DNA from 2 places in the Marilutibacter maris genome. Region 1 is predicted to be linked to the other one. Evidence: riboswitches for the same ligand, from Rfam matches in the RefSeq annotation. Region 1 holds a riboswitch; the other holds the start of a gene.
What was found. A riboswitch is a leader RNA that binds a small molecule or an ion and turns the genes downstream of it on or off. The one in region 1 is predicted to bind cobalamin.
Positions count from the first base shown of each region.

Region 2: another riboswitch for cobalamin. It lies ahead of btuB (TonB-dependent vitamin B12 receptor); the one in region 1 lies ahead of btuB (TonB-dependent vitamin B12 receptor).

Region 1 covers NZ_CP029843.1:3,582,321-3,589,650, reverse strand. Annotated here, with positions in the region: gene acnD (Fe/S-dependent 2-methylisocitrate dehydratase AcnD) at 1-1,029, opposite strand, end outside; gene btuB (TonB-dependent vitamin B12 receptor) at 1,697-3,571, opposite strand; cobalamin riboswitch at 3,714-3,981, opposite strand; gene C9I47_RS15470 (TfoX/Sxy family protein) at 4,424-4,804, opposite strand; gene C9I47_RS15465 (GAF domain-containing protein) at 4,801-5,301, opposite strand; gene bioD (dethiobiotin synthase) at 5,344-6,072, shown strand; gene C9I47_RS15455 (efflux RND transporter permease subunit) at 6,165-7,330, opposite strand, start outside.
Region 2 covers NZ_CP029843.1:3,135,211-3,142,540, forward strand. Annotated here, with positions in the region: gene C9I47_RS13865 (hypothetical protein) at 1-204, opposite strand, end outside; gene btuB (TonB-dependent vitamin B12 receptor) at 260-2,170, opposite strand; cobalamin riboswitch at 2,241-2,498, opposite strand; gene clpB (ATP-dependent chaperone ClpB) at 2,637-5,222, opposite strand; gene C9I47_RS13880 (saccharopine dehydrogenase family protein) at 5,424-6,596, shown strand; gene C9I47_RS13885 (DUF4166 domain-containing protein) at 6,554-7,102, opposite strand; gene C9I47_RS13890 (SulP family inorganic anion transporter) at 7,184-7,330, opposite strand, start outside.

The DNA of each region.
Region 1 (7,330 bases):
TCTGGCGTAGGTTTCCACCAGCGCGATCTGGGCATCGTCGCGACCGGTGAGGCGCAGGTAGTCGAGGGTGTTGTCGTCGATGAAGAACATCGCCGCGGTCGCGCCGTACTCCGGCGCCATGTTGGAGATCGTCGCGCGGTCGCCGAGGGTCAGCGCCGCGGCGCCCTCGCCGCGGAATTCCAGATAGGCGCCGACCACCTTCTGCTGGCGCAGGAACTCGGTCAGCGCCAGTACCACGTCGGTCGCGGTGATGCCCGGCTGCGGGCGGCCGGCCAGTTCGACGCCGACGATGTCGGGCAAACGCATCCAAGAGGCGCGGCCGAGCATCACGTTCTCGGCCTCCAGGCCGCCGACGCCGATCGCGATCACCCCCAGCGCATCCACGTGCGGGGTGTGGCTGTCGGTGCCGACGCAGGTGTCGGGGTAGGCGAGGCCGCGGCCGTCGCCGCTGCGGTCGGCGTGCACCACCGGCGACATCTTCTCCAGATTGATCTGGTGCATGATGCCGTTGCCCGGCGGGATCACGTCGACGTTGCGGAAGGCCAGCTTGGTCCAGTCGATGAAGTGGAAGCGGTCCTCGTTGCGGCGATCCTCGATCGCACGGTTCTTCTCGAACGCGTCCTTGTCGAAGCCCGGCGCCTCGACCGCCAGCGAGTGGTCGACGATCAGCTGCACCGGCACCACCGGGTTCACCGCGGCCGGATCGCCGCCCTTGTCGGCGATCGCGTCGCGCAGGCCGGCCAGGTCGACCAGGGCGGTCTGGCCGAGGATGTCGTGGCAGACCACGCGTGCCGGGAACCACGGGTAGTCGAGGTCGCGGCGGCGCTCGATGTGCTGGCGCAGATAGTCGTCCAGCCGCGCCGGGTCGGCGCGCCGGACCAGGTTCTCGGCGAACACGCGCGAGGTGTAGGGCAGGGTCGCCCAAGCGCCGGCTTGCAGCGCCTCGACCGCCTCGCGGGCGTCGAAATAGTCCAGTTCGGTCCCCGGCAGGGGCTTGCGGTGCTTGCTGTTGACGGCGTTGGCTGACATGCGTGGCTGGCCGGCGAGGCGTTTCGGGGAGACCTCTCAGGATACCAGTGCGGGCAGCTCCCGGCCCGGACGGCGCGAACGCACGCGCGCCAGCTCCACAGTCGCTGGCCACCCTCGGGAGCCTTGCAGAAAAGCATCGCGGCTCACGCCGCTCCTACGAAGAGCGTTTGTCTGTCACATGGCCCCAGCCCCCTGAGTCAGGGGGTGATTCGCATCGCAGATGCGAATGGGGGTGTGGGAGCGCAACGGCGGGGCCCGAGGTTTGCGAAGCAAACCTTGGGAGATATCCGGGCGCAACCGGATATCGTTCCCCCCTGAGTCAGGGGGCGATTCGCATCGCAGATGCGAATGGGGGTGTGGCAGCGCACCGGCGGGGCCCGAGGTTTGCGCAGCAAACTTTGGGAGATATCCGGGCGCAGCCGGATATCGTTCCCCCCTGAGTCAGGGGGCGATTCGCGCCGCGGGCGCGAATGGGGGTGTGGCAGCGCACCGGCGGGGCCCGAGGTTTGCGCAGCAAACTTTGGGGATTCCCGGGCGCAGCCCGGGGATCGCGGCTTACGCCGCTCCTACGGGGGCAACCATGACTGGATCCGCGCGTCCGTTGCGTCGCGGTGGGTAGCCCGGGCGAGGCCGATGATCTCACCCGGGACCCTGTTCCAGCCGCGCCTCAGCGCGGCGCGTAGCGCAGGGTCAGGAACCACTCGCGGCCCGGCCGGTTGTACCAGTCGACGGTCTGGTAGTCGCGGTCGAACAGGTTGGCGACGCGGGCCTGCACGGTCCAGTCGGGGTGGACGGCATACTCGGCGCGCAGATCGAAGCTGGCATGACCGCCGACCCGCACGCTGTTGGCGACATCGTCGTAGCGGCCGCTCTCGGCCACACCGGTCACGCCCAGGCGCAGGTCGCCGAAGGCGCGATCGAGATCGATGCGCGCGCTGCGACGGGCACGGCGCGGCAGCTCGTTGCCGGCATGGAAGCCCTTGCGGTTCTCGCTGTCGACGAAGCTGGCGCTGGCATCGACACTCCAGCCCCACAGCTCGGTGTCCAGGCCGATCTCGGCGCCGCGCAGGCGCGCCTCGTCGATGTTGTTGGGCATGAACAGCGCCGCATCGTAGGCGATCAGATCGTCGACGCGGGTGCTGAAGGCGTCGATCCGCCAGTCGAGGGCGGCGCCGTCGTAGGCCAGACCCAGCTCCCAGCTGCGCGATTCCTCCGGACGCAGATTCGGGTTGTTGAAGAACGGGTAGTACAGCTCGTTGAAGGTCGGCGCCTTGAATGCGCTGCCGTAGCCGGCGGTCAGCCGCCAGTTCCCGCCGAAGCCCAGGCCCCAGGCGACGCTGCCGGTGGTATGGCCGTCGAACTGCTCGTTGTCGTCGCGGCGCAGGCTGGCCTCGAACGACTGCCGACCGAGGCTGCCCGCGGCGAACTGGCCGCGGTACTGCACGAAGGCGGCGCGGTTGTCGCGGGAGGTCTCATCGTAGGCGGTGTTGCTGTCGACGCGGTCGCGCAGCCAGTCCAGGCCGACGCTGAACAGATGGTCGCCGGCGAACCTGAAGTCGCCCTGCAGGGTGGCGCTGTCGCGGTCGGTGTCGAAGTAGCCGACATCGATGCCATCCATGTAGTTGTCGGAGGCGTCGGTGTTGCGGCCCAGGTTCAGGCTGACGGTGGCGACCTCGTTGGGGGTCCAGCGCGCGTTGGCGCCAAGTACCTGCTGGGTCACCTTGGACAGGTTCTGGAAGCTGCCGTCGTACTCGTTGCGGCCCTCGGCGCGCAGCGCATGCGCCCCGAACGCGAAGGTGTCGCCGACGTCGTAGCCGGCGCGCGCCGACAGCGAGCGGTTGCGGTAGCCGTCGCGGTCGGGCTCGTCGGTGAAGCAGCCGGCACCGAAGTCGAACGGGATCGACGGATCCGGGCCGCGGCCGCTGCAGGCGTCGAAGCCCTCGGTGTTGGTGTAGGCGGTGTCGATGCCGAACCAGGCGCCGCCGCTGCGGCCGCCGATGCCGGCGCTGCCTTCGGCGTAGTCGTTGCTGCCGACGGTGGCGCTGGCGCGCAGGTTCAGGCCTTCCCGGTCGCGCCGGGTGAAGATCTGGATCACGCCGCCGATCGCCTCGCTGCCGTACAGGCTCGAGCGCGGGCCGCGCACCACTTCGATGCGTTCGATCAGCGCCAGCGGCAGGTCCTGGAACGAGGCCAGGCCCGAGGTCGCCGAACCGATGCGGACGCCGTCGACCAGCACCAGCACGTGGTCGGACTCGCTGCCGCGCAGGAACAGGGTGCTGAGCTTGCCGGTGCCGCCCTGGTTGGCGATCGAGATGCCGGCGCGACCGCGCAGCAGGTCGGTCAGGTCGCGGGCCTGGCTGCGCTCGATGGTGGCGCGATCGATCACCTCGACCGGGACCAGGGTGTCGTCGACGCTGACCGCGGTGCGGTTGGCGGTGACCACGACTTCATCCAGTTCGGTCGCCTGCTGGGCGTGGACCTGCGGCGCGGCGGATGCGGCCAGGACGGCGGCGACGGCCAGGGTCAGGGATTTGGGGTGCATCGGCTCTCTCCAGCACGCAGGGGGCGCCTGCGCATCGCGTTACGGGGCGCGCGGAAGGAGAGGGCCTCGACCGCCGGCCAGGGCCGGCATCGCCGCCGCGACGCCCTCCGCATCGCAATCAGTCGTGGCGTCGCGCGATCGGCGCGACCCCGGCGACGAGGCCGGTCTCCGGACTTGCGGCTGGACCCGGACCGTGCGGTCCGGAATCCCGGCGCCGACGCCTTCCCGTGCGATGCACAGTGGCCGATGTCGGAGCCTTGGCGCGCTTACCGTTGCGGGGGCAGTGCCGGACTGCTGCATGCCGGCCGGGCCTCGTTGGCGAGGTCCGACCGTGGCAGGTCACCGGCTTCCCGTTTCAACCCGTTCGCGCACGTGGCGCGGGCCGGGTCACCTCGAAGCGCGCGCAGTGTACGCCAAAAGGCCGGAAGTGAGGGGGAAAGAGGAGAAGTGAGGGGGGAGAAGCGAGGAGCGAGAGAAGGGCGGCATCTCCGCCCTCGCGGCCTGCTTTCCTGCCGGGGGGCTTTCCGTGCTTCCGCCGGTCCTGCGGCATGAACGCATAGACCCAGCCCCCTGCGTGAGGGGGCGATTCGTGCTGCAGGCACGAATGGGGGGGTGGCAGCGCAACGGTGGGGCCCAAGGTTTGCGCAGCAAACTTTGGGGATTCCCGGGCGCAGCCCGGGGATCACCGGCTCACGCCGCTCCTACATGGGCGATCGAGCTTCACGACGCGGGTTGGGTTCCCTTCCATCCAGACGGCCTGGACCCGAGACCGAGACGAACCGGATCCTCGTAGGAGCGGCGTGAGCCGCGATGGGGCCCTCCCGGGGAAGGCCATCAAGTCGCACGCCGCTGTCAAGGCTCTGCGTCGTTGCCGTCGCTACCTTCGTCGGGATCCGCGGGCGGGAGTTCGACCGTGTCGGCGGTCAGCACCGTGGTCCGCACCGGCGCGGCGGCCGGCTTGTAGCGCGGCGGCGGCAACTGCTCGATCGCGGCCTCGGCTTCGGCGACCAGCTGTTGCCGGCGCGCGTCCGGCACTTCCTGCCAGTGGCAGTCGCACAGCGCGCCCTCGATCGCGTAGAGCAGGTTCATGGTCGGCTTGAAGCCGGCCCGCTTGATCCGCATGAACGCTTCGACCGGACCGGCCGCCTCCAGGTCTTCGCGGCTGTGCAGGCCGACCTGGCGCAGCCAGGCCGCGCTCTTGGGACCGATGTTGCGCAGTTTCGGCAGGCTCATCCGTGTGGCTCCGGCTCCAGGGCGTCGGTATACAGTCGCGCCAGCGCTTCGATACCGGCCTGGTCGTCGGCCTCGAAACGGCCCCGCAGCGGGCTGTCGATGTCGAGTACGCCGAGCAGGTCGCCGTTGCGCGCGAACAGGGGCACGACCAGCTCCGAGCGCGAGGCCGCGTCGCAGGCGATATGGCCGGGAAAGGCGTCGACGTCGTCGACCCGCTGGGTCTGGCCGGTCTGCGCGGCGGTGCCGCACACGCCCTTGCCGACCGCGATGCGCACGCAGGCCGGCAGGCCCTGGAACGGCCCGACCACCAGCTCGTTGCCATCGAAGAAGTAGAAGCCGACCCAGTTCAGGTCCGGCAGGCTGTTGAACACCAGTGCCGCCAGGTTGGCGGCATTGGCGATGCGGTCGTGCTCGCCATGGAGCAGACCGCGGGCCTGGTCGGCCAGCTGGGCGTACTGTTCCGGCTTGTTGCCGGTCAGGGTGGTAGCGGCGAACATTCCCGGAGTTTAGCAGCGCGCCGCGCTGTGTTCAGGATCAGCATGACCGCCCAAGAACATCGCTTCGAGACCGCCCCGTCCGCCGCCACCGCCATCGGCGTCTTCGTCACCGGCACCGATACCGGTATCGGCAAGTCGGTCGCCAGCGCCTGCCTGCTGCATGCGCTGCGGGCGCAAGGCCTGCGCGCGAGCGGGATGAAGCCGGTCGCCAGCGGCTGCGAACCCAGCCCCGACGGCTGGCGCAACGAGGACGCGTTGCTGCTGCAGGCGGCCAGCGACCCGCGGCCGCCCTACGCGGAGGTCAATCCGTACGCGTTGCCGGCGCCATTGGCGCCGGAGCTGGCCGCGGCCGATGCCGGGGTCGAACTGGAACTGGAGGCGATCGCCGCCGCCTATGCGCGCCTGGCCGCGGCCGCCGATCGGGTCGTGGTCGAGGGGGTCGGCGGCTGGGCGGCGCCGTTGTCGGCGAGCCTGGACCAGGTCGACCTGGTCCGCGCGCTGGACCTGCCGGTGGTGCTGGTGGTCGGGTTGAGGCTGGGCTGCATCAATCATGCGCGGCTGAGCGCGCGCGCGATCGCCGCCGACGGCCGTCGCCTGGCCGGATGGATCGCCAACGACATCGACCCGGACATGCAGCGCGCCGACGACAACTTCCGGCTGCTGCAGGCGCGCCTGCCGGCGCCGTGCCTGGGACGGGTGCCGCATCTGCGCGACCTGGCGGCGTTGCCGACGGTGGCGCTGGACGTCTCGCCCCTGCTGGCGCCCGCCTGACATCGGCAGGGCGCGACCTCAGGCGCCCACAAAAAAGCCCGGGCCGCGCCCCGCCATTGCCGGCGGCGACGCGGCCCGGGCGGTCATGCCGTTCAGCCCTGCTGCGGTGCCGGATTCAGCGCCGGGGCCTTCTCTTCCCCGTCGGCATGCTGCGCCGAGTGATCACGTGCCAGGTACAGATAGAACGCCGGCAGCACGAACAGGGTGAACAGCGTGCCGATGCTCATGCCCGAGACGATCACGGTGCCCATCGAGAAGCGCGAGGCCGCGCCCGGGCCGCTGGCCATCAGCAGCGGGATCATCGCGAACACCAGCGCCGCGGTGGTCATCAGCACCGGACGCAGACGGATGCTGGTGGCGTGCTCGATCGCATCGCGCTTGGACATGCCCTGCTCGATCTGCAGCTTGTTGGCGAACTCCACGATCAGGATGCCGTGCTTGGAGATCACCCCGACCAGGGTCACCAGGCCGACCTGGGTGTAGATGTTGATGCTCATCCCCGGGAACGCCTCGATGCCGCTGAAACTCAGGATGTTGGCGACCAGGGCCAGCACGTTGAGCACCAGCAGCGCGCCGCAGATCGCCATCGGCACGGTCAGCAGCATGATCAGGGCGTCGCGGAAACTCTCGAACTGCGCCGACAGCACCAGGAAGATCACGATCAGCGCCAGTCCCATCGTGACCAGCATCGCCGCGCCCTCCTGCTTGAACTGGCGCGACTCTCCGGCGTAGTCGACGCTGTAGCCCTGCGGCAGCACCTCGTTCGCGGCCTCCTCGAGGATGCTCAGCGCCTCGCCCTTGCTGACGCCCGGACGCGGCGCGAAGGTGATCGCCACCGCGTTCAACTGCTGGAAGCGCTTGAGCGACTGCGGCTGGGTGCTCTCCTTCAGCGTCACCACGGTCGACAACGGGATCAGTTCGCCGTCGCGGGTGCGGGTGTAGTAGTTCTCAAGGTCGCTGGCGTTGAGGCGATCGCTGCGCTGGACCTGCGGAATCACCCGATAGGAGCGGTTCTGCATCGCGAAGCGGTTGGTGTAGCCGCCCGACAGCAGCGCCGCCATGTCGGCCGCCAGCGTGCGCATCTCGATGCCGAGCGTGGCCGCCTTGTCGCGGTCGATGGCGACCTCGATGCGCGGCTTGTCGATCTTCAGGTCCTTGTCGAGGAAGATGAAGCGCTTGCTCGCGTAGGCCCGCTCCAGGATCGCGTCGGCCAGCTCCGACAACTGGCTCAGCTCGCCGACGCCGCCGATCACGAACT
Region 2 (7,330 bases), 450 kb from region 1:
TACCCAGTCGACCGCGACCGCCAGCGCCAGCAGGGCGACGAACTGCCAGTGCCGGCGCAGGTACAGGCCGCCGAGGAAGAACAGCGCCATCGAGGCGTCGGGCAGGTGCAGTGCGTCGCCGAAATGGTTGAAACGCGTCGCCACCATCAGCGCGGCGAACGCGGACAACAGGGCGAGGTTCATCGGTCTGGAAAACGGCTTCATGGCGGGCCTCGTCGAGGTGGGTGGAAGGCCGTTCCATGGCCGTGATGCGGGGCGCTCAGTCGTTCGGGCGCCAGCGCAGGCTCAGCAGCCATTGGCGGCCGGGCTGGTTGTAGAAGGTCGCGGTCTCGTACCGCTTGTCGAACACGTTGTCGAGCGACAGCCGCAGCTGCCAGGCCGGCGACAGCGCGTAGCCCACGCGCAGGTCGGTCAGGCCGTAGCCGCCCATCCGGCGGGTGTTGGCGAGATTGTCGTAGCGCGCGCCCGCGCCAGTGACCGAGGCGCCGACGCTGAGCGCCCCGAAACCGCGGTCCAGATCGATGCGGCCGCTGCGCCTGGCCCGTCGCGGCAGTACGTTGCCGCGGTAGCCGGACACGTCGGCGTCGTTCTCCGGGTCGAGCAGGGTCGCGGTCGCGGCCAGCTCCCAGCCGGCCACGGTGGTCCCCAGCACGCCCTCCAGGCCACGGATGCGGGCACGGTCGATGTTGTTGGGACCGCCGAACTGACCGAGGTCGGCGTCGTAGGCGATCATGTCGTCGATGCGGGTCTGGTAGGCGTTGAGCGACCAGCGACCCCAGCCGTGTTCGCCGCGCAGGCCGATCTCGACGCTGCGCGAGGACTCCGGCCCCAGCGCCGGATTGCCGTAGCCGGGGAAGTAGAGCTCGTTGAAGGTCGGCGCCTTGAACGCGGTGCCGGCGCTGGCGGTCAGGCGCAGCGCGTTGGTGATGTCCCAGCCCCACAACACGCTGCCGGTGGTCTTGCCGCCGAACTGCGCGTTGTCGTCGCGGCGCACGCTGGCCTGCAGCGATTGCGTACCGAACGTCTGTTGCCACTGCGCGAATGCGCCGCGATTGATCCGCACGTCGGTCGCGTAGTCGGTGGTGCCCTCGACCTCGTCGCGCTGCCAGTCGAATCCCAGCGTCAGCAGTCCGCCGCCGGCGCCGATGTCGGCCTGCAGTCCGGCCAGCTGACGGCGGGTGTCGAAGCGCGATGAGAACGCGCCGTCGAAATAGTTGTCGCTCAGGTCGGCGCTGGTAGCGGCGCTGGCGGTGAGCTTGAAGCCCGGCCCTGTGCTGTAGCTCAGGCGGCCGCCGACCGCCTGCTGGACGGTATCGGCCTCGCTCGCCGGTCCGCCGTCGTACTCGTTGCGGCCCTCGGCGCGGAACACCCGCAGGTCGCCGTCCCAGCGCTCGCCGAAACGGTAGCCGCCCTGCACGCTCAGCGAACTGTTGCGGTAGCCGTCGCGGTCCGGGTCGAAGTTGCGGGTGCCGCGGTAGGCGTTGATGCCTTCGGTGGTCTCGTGCGCGGCCTGCACCGAGTACCAGCCGTCGCCGCCCTTGCCGGCCACGCCCGCCGAGGCGCGGTGGCTGTCCTGACTACCGACCGCCAGCATCGCGCTGGGCTCGAACGGACCGCGCGGACGCCGGGTGAAGATCTGCACCACGCCGCCCAGCGCCTCCGAGCCGTACAGACTGGAGAACGGGCCGCGCACGATCTCGATGCGCTCGATCTGCTCGACCGGGATGTCCTGCAAGGCGGCACTGCCGCTGGTGGCCGAACCGATGCGCACACCGTCGACCAGCACCAGCACGTGATCGGACTCGGTCCCGCGCAGGAACAGCGAGGTCGATTTGCCGGGGCCGCCGTTGTTGGCCAGCGAGATGCCGGCACGGCCGCGCAGCAAGTCCGGCAGCGACGGCGGCTGCAGACGCTCGATCTGCTCGCGGTCGATCACCGTCACCGCGGCCAGGGTCTGGTCCTGGGTCTGCGCGGTGCGGGTGGCGGTGACGACGACCCCATCCAGATCGGTGGCGGCGCCTTCGGCCAGGGCCGGGGCTGAAACCAGCAGGGCGCCCGGGAACACCAGGGCACAGGCCGCGGCGAGCGCGCGACGACGGAACACGACGGTATTGCAACAACGCACACGGACTCCTTCACCGCGCCTGCCCGCGCGGATGGCATGGGACATCGTCGACGGACGGGAGGCGTGTTCGAGTCGGCGCGCGGCAAGTGCGCAGCCCGTGACATCGCCCACCGCATGTCGGGTCATGCCCGGGGCCGGTCTCCGGGCTCGCGAGTGGAGCGGGCGGACTGTCGTCGCCGGCTCCCGGTCCGCGCCTTCCCATGCGTCAAGCACAGTGGCCGTATGCGGACCTTGCCTCGCCTACCGTTGCGGGGGCAGCTCCGGAATTGCCGGCCGCGCGTCCACGGGCGTGGAAGGCGGTCCGGCGCACCGGATTCCCGTTTCAACCGCCGTCCCGGTCGGGGCGACGGTCACCTCAGGCGGGCGCCAGTCTAGCAGCAAGCCGGGCCCCTCCCACCATGCGATGGCGCATGGCGGAACAAGCCTTCGGCATGAGCCCGGAGCCCGCCCCCGGACATGCGAACGGCCCGGGAAACCGGGCCGTCGCGGACATCCCCCGATGGCGTCGGGATCAGGCCTTGCGGAATACCAGCTGGCCGCCCTCGGCATCGGCGACGATGGTGTCGCCGGCCACGAACTCGCCGGCCAGGATCCGCTGCGCCAACGGGTTCTCCAACTGCTGCTGGATCGCGCGCTTGAGCGGACGCGCACCGTAGACCGGGTCGAAGCCGACATTGCCGAGCAGCGCGATCGCATCGTCGGTCAGCTCCAGCTGCAGGCCGCGCTCGGCCAGGCGCTTGTCGAGTCCGGCGAGCTGGATCTTCGCGATCTCGCGGATCTGCGCCTTGCCCAGCGGATGGAACACCACGATGTCGTCGAGCCGGTTGATGAACTCCGGACGGAAGTGGTTCTGCACCACCCCCATCACCGCCGCCTTCATCTTGGTGTAGCCCTCCGCGGAATCGTCCTCGGACAACTCCTGGATCATCTGGCTGCCGAGGTTGGAGGTCATCACGATCACGGTGTTGCGGAAGTCGACCGTGCGCCCCTGGCCGTCGGTCAGGCGTCCGTCGTCGAGCACCTGCAGCAGGATGTTGAACACGTCCGGATGCGCCTTCTCGACCTCGTCGAGCAGGATCACGCTGTACGGGCGCCGGCGCACCGCCTCGGTCAGGTAGCCGCCCTCCTCGTAGCCGACGTAGCCCGGAGGCGCGCCGACCAGGCGACTGACCGCGTGCTTCTCCATGAACTCGCTCATGTCGATGCGGACCATCGCGTCCGGCGAGTCGAACAGGAACTCGGCCAGCGCCTTGCACAGCTCGGTCTTGCCGACGCCGGTCGGCCCGAGGAACAGGAACGAACCGCTCGGGCGGTTGGGATCGCTCAGGCCGGCGCGCGAACGGCGCACCGCATCGGAGACGACCCGGATCGCCTCGTCCTGGCCGACCACGCGCGCATGCAGGTGATCCTCCATCTGCAGCAGCTTCTCGCGCTCGCCCTCCAGCATCTTCGACACCGGGATGCCGGTCCAGCGCGCGACCACCTCGGCGATCTCCTCGGCGGTGACCTTGTCCTGCAGCAGGGTGAAGCCGGTCTTCTCGGCCTCCTGCGCGGCCTTGAGCTGCTTCTCCAGCTCCGGCAGCGCGCCGTACTGGATCTCGCTCATCTTCGCGAAGTCCTGCGCACGTTGCGCCGCCTCCAGCTCGAGCTTGGCCTGCTCGATCTGCTCCTTGACCCGGGTCGCGCCCTGCAGGGTCGCCTTCTCGGCCTTCCAGACCTCCTCCAGATCGTTGAACTCGCGCTCCAGCGTGGCGATCTCGGACTCCAGATCGGCCAGGCGCTGCTTCGATGCGTCGTCCTTCTCCTTCTTCAGCGCCTCGCGCTGGATCTTCAGCTGGATCAGCCGGCGTTCCTTGCGGTCCAGCTCCTCGGGCTTGGAGTCGATCTCCATGCGGATGCGGCTGGCGGCCTCGTCCATCAGGTCGATCGCCTTGTCGGGCAGCTGGCGGTCGGCGATGTAGCGGTTGCTCAGGGTCGCCGCGGCGACGATCGCCGGATCGGTGATCTCGACGCCATGGTGGACCGCGTACTTCTCCTTCAGTCCGCGCAGGATCGCGATGGTGTCCTCCACCGAGGGCTCGCCGACGAAGACCTTCTGGAAGCGACGCTCCAGCGCGGCGTCCTTCTCGACGTACTTGCGGTACTCGTCCAGCGTGGTCGCGCCGATGCAGTGCAGCTCACCGCGCGCCAGCGCCGGCTTGAGCATGTTGCCGGCGTCCATCGCGCCGTCGGCCTTGCCGGCGCCGACCATGGTGTGCAGCTCGTCGATGAACAGGATCACCTGGCCCTCGTTCTTGGCCAGGTCGTTGAGCACGCCCTTCAGCCGCTCCTCGAATTCGCCGCGGAACTTGGCGCCGGCGATCAGCGCGCCCATGTCCAACGCCAGCACGCGCTTGCCGCGCAGGCCCTCGGGGACCTCGCCGTTGACGATGCGCTGGGCCAGGCCCTCGACGATCGCGGTCTTGCCCACGCCGGGCTCGCCGATCAGCACCGGGTTGTTCTTGGTCCGGCGCTGCAGCACCTGCACGGTGCGACGGATCTCCTCGTCGCGACCGATCACCGGATCGAGCTTGCCGGACTCGGCGCGCGCGGTCAGGTCGACGCAGTACTTCTCCAGCGCCTGGCGCTGGTCCTCGGCATTCTCCGACTGCACCGATTCGCCGCCGCGGGCCTTGTCGATCGCCGCCTCCAGCCGTGCCTTGTCGGCGCCGACCGCCTTGAGCAGCTTGCCGGCCTCGGTGCCGCTGTCCAGCGCGGCGAGCAGGAACAGTTCGGAGGCGATGAAGGCATCGCCCCGCTGCTGGGCGAGCTTGTCGGTGACATTGAGCAGGCGCGCCAGGTCGTTGCCGACGGAGACGTTGCCGTCCTGGCCGGAGACCTTCGGCAGCTTGTCCAGCGCCTCGCCGAGCCGCTCGCGCAGCAGCGGCACGTTGACGCCGGCCTGCGCCAGCAGCGGTCGGGTACCGCCGCCCTGCTGGTCGATCAGCGCCGCCAGCAGGTGCACCGCTTCGATCACGTTGTTGTCGCGCCCGACCGCCAGCGATTGCGCATCGGCGATCGCCTGCTGGAAGCGCGATGTCAGCTTGTCCATCCGCATCTGCAAACCCCTTGGAATCGTGGGCGGCGCCAACGCCGCGATGGCATCGAAATGCGGTCGCGCGGCGGGCGATTCAAGCGAGGTTCAAGGATGCGGCAGCGGCCGTTCAGGGATCGTGATACCCCGCGGCAACCGGACCGCGGCCGCCGGGCCCGGACGCCGCCGCGGGGATATCGCCCGGTTCTCCCCTACCATGGCCGCATGCGCATCCTGATCCTCGGCGGCTACGGGCAGTTCGGCGGCCGCATCAGCCGCACACTGGCCGCGGATGCCGGCTTCGAGATCCTCGTCGCCGGGCGCGATGGCGACCGTGCCCGCCGCTTCATCGACGCCAGCGGCGCCTGCGGCCGGACCATGCGTCCACTGCGGCTCGACGCCAGCGACGATGCGGCGGTCGCGCAGTCATTCGAACAACGGCGGCCCGGCCTGGTCATCCATACCGCCGGCCCGTTCCAGGGACAGGATTATGCGGTCGCCCGCGCGGCGTTGCGGGCCGGCGCGCACTACATCGACCTGGCCGATGCACGCGCCTTCGTCGCCGGATTCGCCGCGCTGGAGGATGAGGCGAAGGCCGCCGGTCTTCGCGCCGTCAGCGGCGCCAGCAGCGTGCCCGGCCTCAGCGCGGCGGTGATCGAGGCCCACCTGCACCGCTTCACCCGCCTCGACGCGGTCGAGGCCGGGATATCCCCCGGCAACCGCACGCCGCGCGGGTTGGCGACCACGCGCGCGATCCTCGGCTACGTCGGCCGCCCCTACCCGGCCCTGCTGCATGGCAGGCGTCGCACGGTCCACGGCTGGCAATCGCTGCGCAGGCTGGGGCTGCCCGGCGTCGGCACGCGCTGGCTGGCCCGCTGCGAGGTACCCGACCTGGATGTGTTGCCGGCCCGCTATCCGTCGCTGGGACACTGCGACTTCCGTGCCGGACTGGAATTGCGGCGGATGCACTTCGGTCTCTGGCTGGGCAGTTGGGCCGTGCGCGCGCGGTTGCTGCCCGGCCTGCAGCCGTGGGCCGGCCCGCTGCTGCGACTGAGCGAGCGCTGGCTCGATACCGGCTCCGACACCGGCCTGATGCATGTGGACATGCACGGGATCGGCGAGAGCGGCGATGCACTGTCGCTGCGCTGGCAGATGATCCTGCGCGACGGCGACGGTCCGCAGGTCCCGTGCACCGCGGCCATCGTACTGGCACGGAAGCTGGCGCGGGGCGAGCTGGCCGGCGCGGGCGCCGGCCCCTGCCTGGATCTGTTCACTCTGGACGAATACCTGTCGGCACTCGACGGTTTCGCGGTCGAGACGCGGACCAGGGAACTCGAGCATCGGCGGTCCGGATATCAACCGGGTTCGAGGCAACCCCCGGGTTCAAGCCAACCCTGATAGCGGATCAGCCGCCCGATCAGCGGCAGTTTCGCCTCGACCTCGAATTCATAGCGGCCTTCGCGTTCGCGCTCGCGGCATTGCACGCCCGAGAACAGCCCGGCCGGCAGCGGCAGCAGGCCGAGCAGCCGCACGCCGTCGACGTTCCAGAAGATCGTGCCGTCCCACGCATGCAGGGCGAACCGGAACTGCACCAGCCCCAGTCTTTCGCACAACAGGCCGTCGCGGCAGTAGAGCGTGGACACCATCTTGCGGCCGCCGAAATCGCGACGCCATATCTCGCGATCGCCGTCGGCGCTGAACTCGACCCGGGTCCGCACATCGGTCATCGACGGCGGCAGACGGGTCGCGACCGCGCACAGCCACGCCAACGGATTGCGACCGCGCTCGACCGTGGCCCGGCCCACCCAGACGCCATCGCCACGAATCCCATGCAGCGCGCGCAGCGACTCGGGCAGATTGAAGAAAGGTGCGCGCAGCACCTGCTGGAACACGGTTGGATGCATCCGGATACTCCCCCTGGTCACGCCTGTTTCACTCTCGCCCGCCGCGCGAAGCATGGCCGGCGCCCCTCCATCGGGAACGGATCAGGCGCCCGGTTTGTGCTTCTGCAACGACAACAACCCCAGCAGCAGCGCCAGCGCGGCGTAGCCGGCGGCGAACTGCCAGGCGATCGTGCGCGCCAGCCCCTCCAACGCGCCCGGCAGGTAGACACCGCCCTGCGGATGCACCGA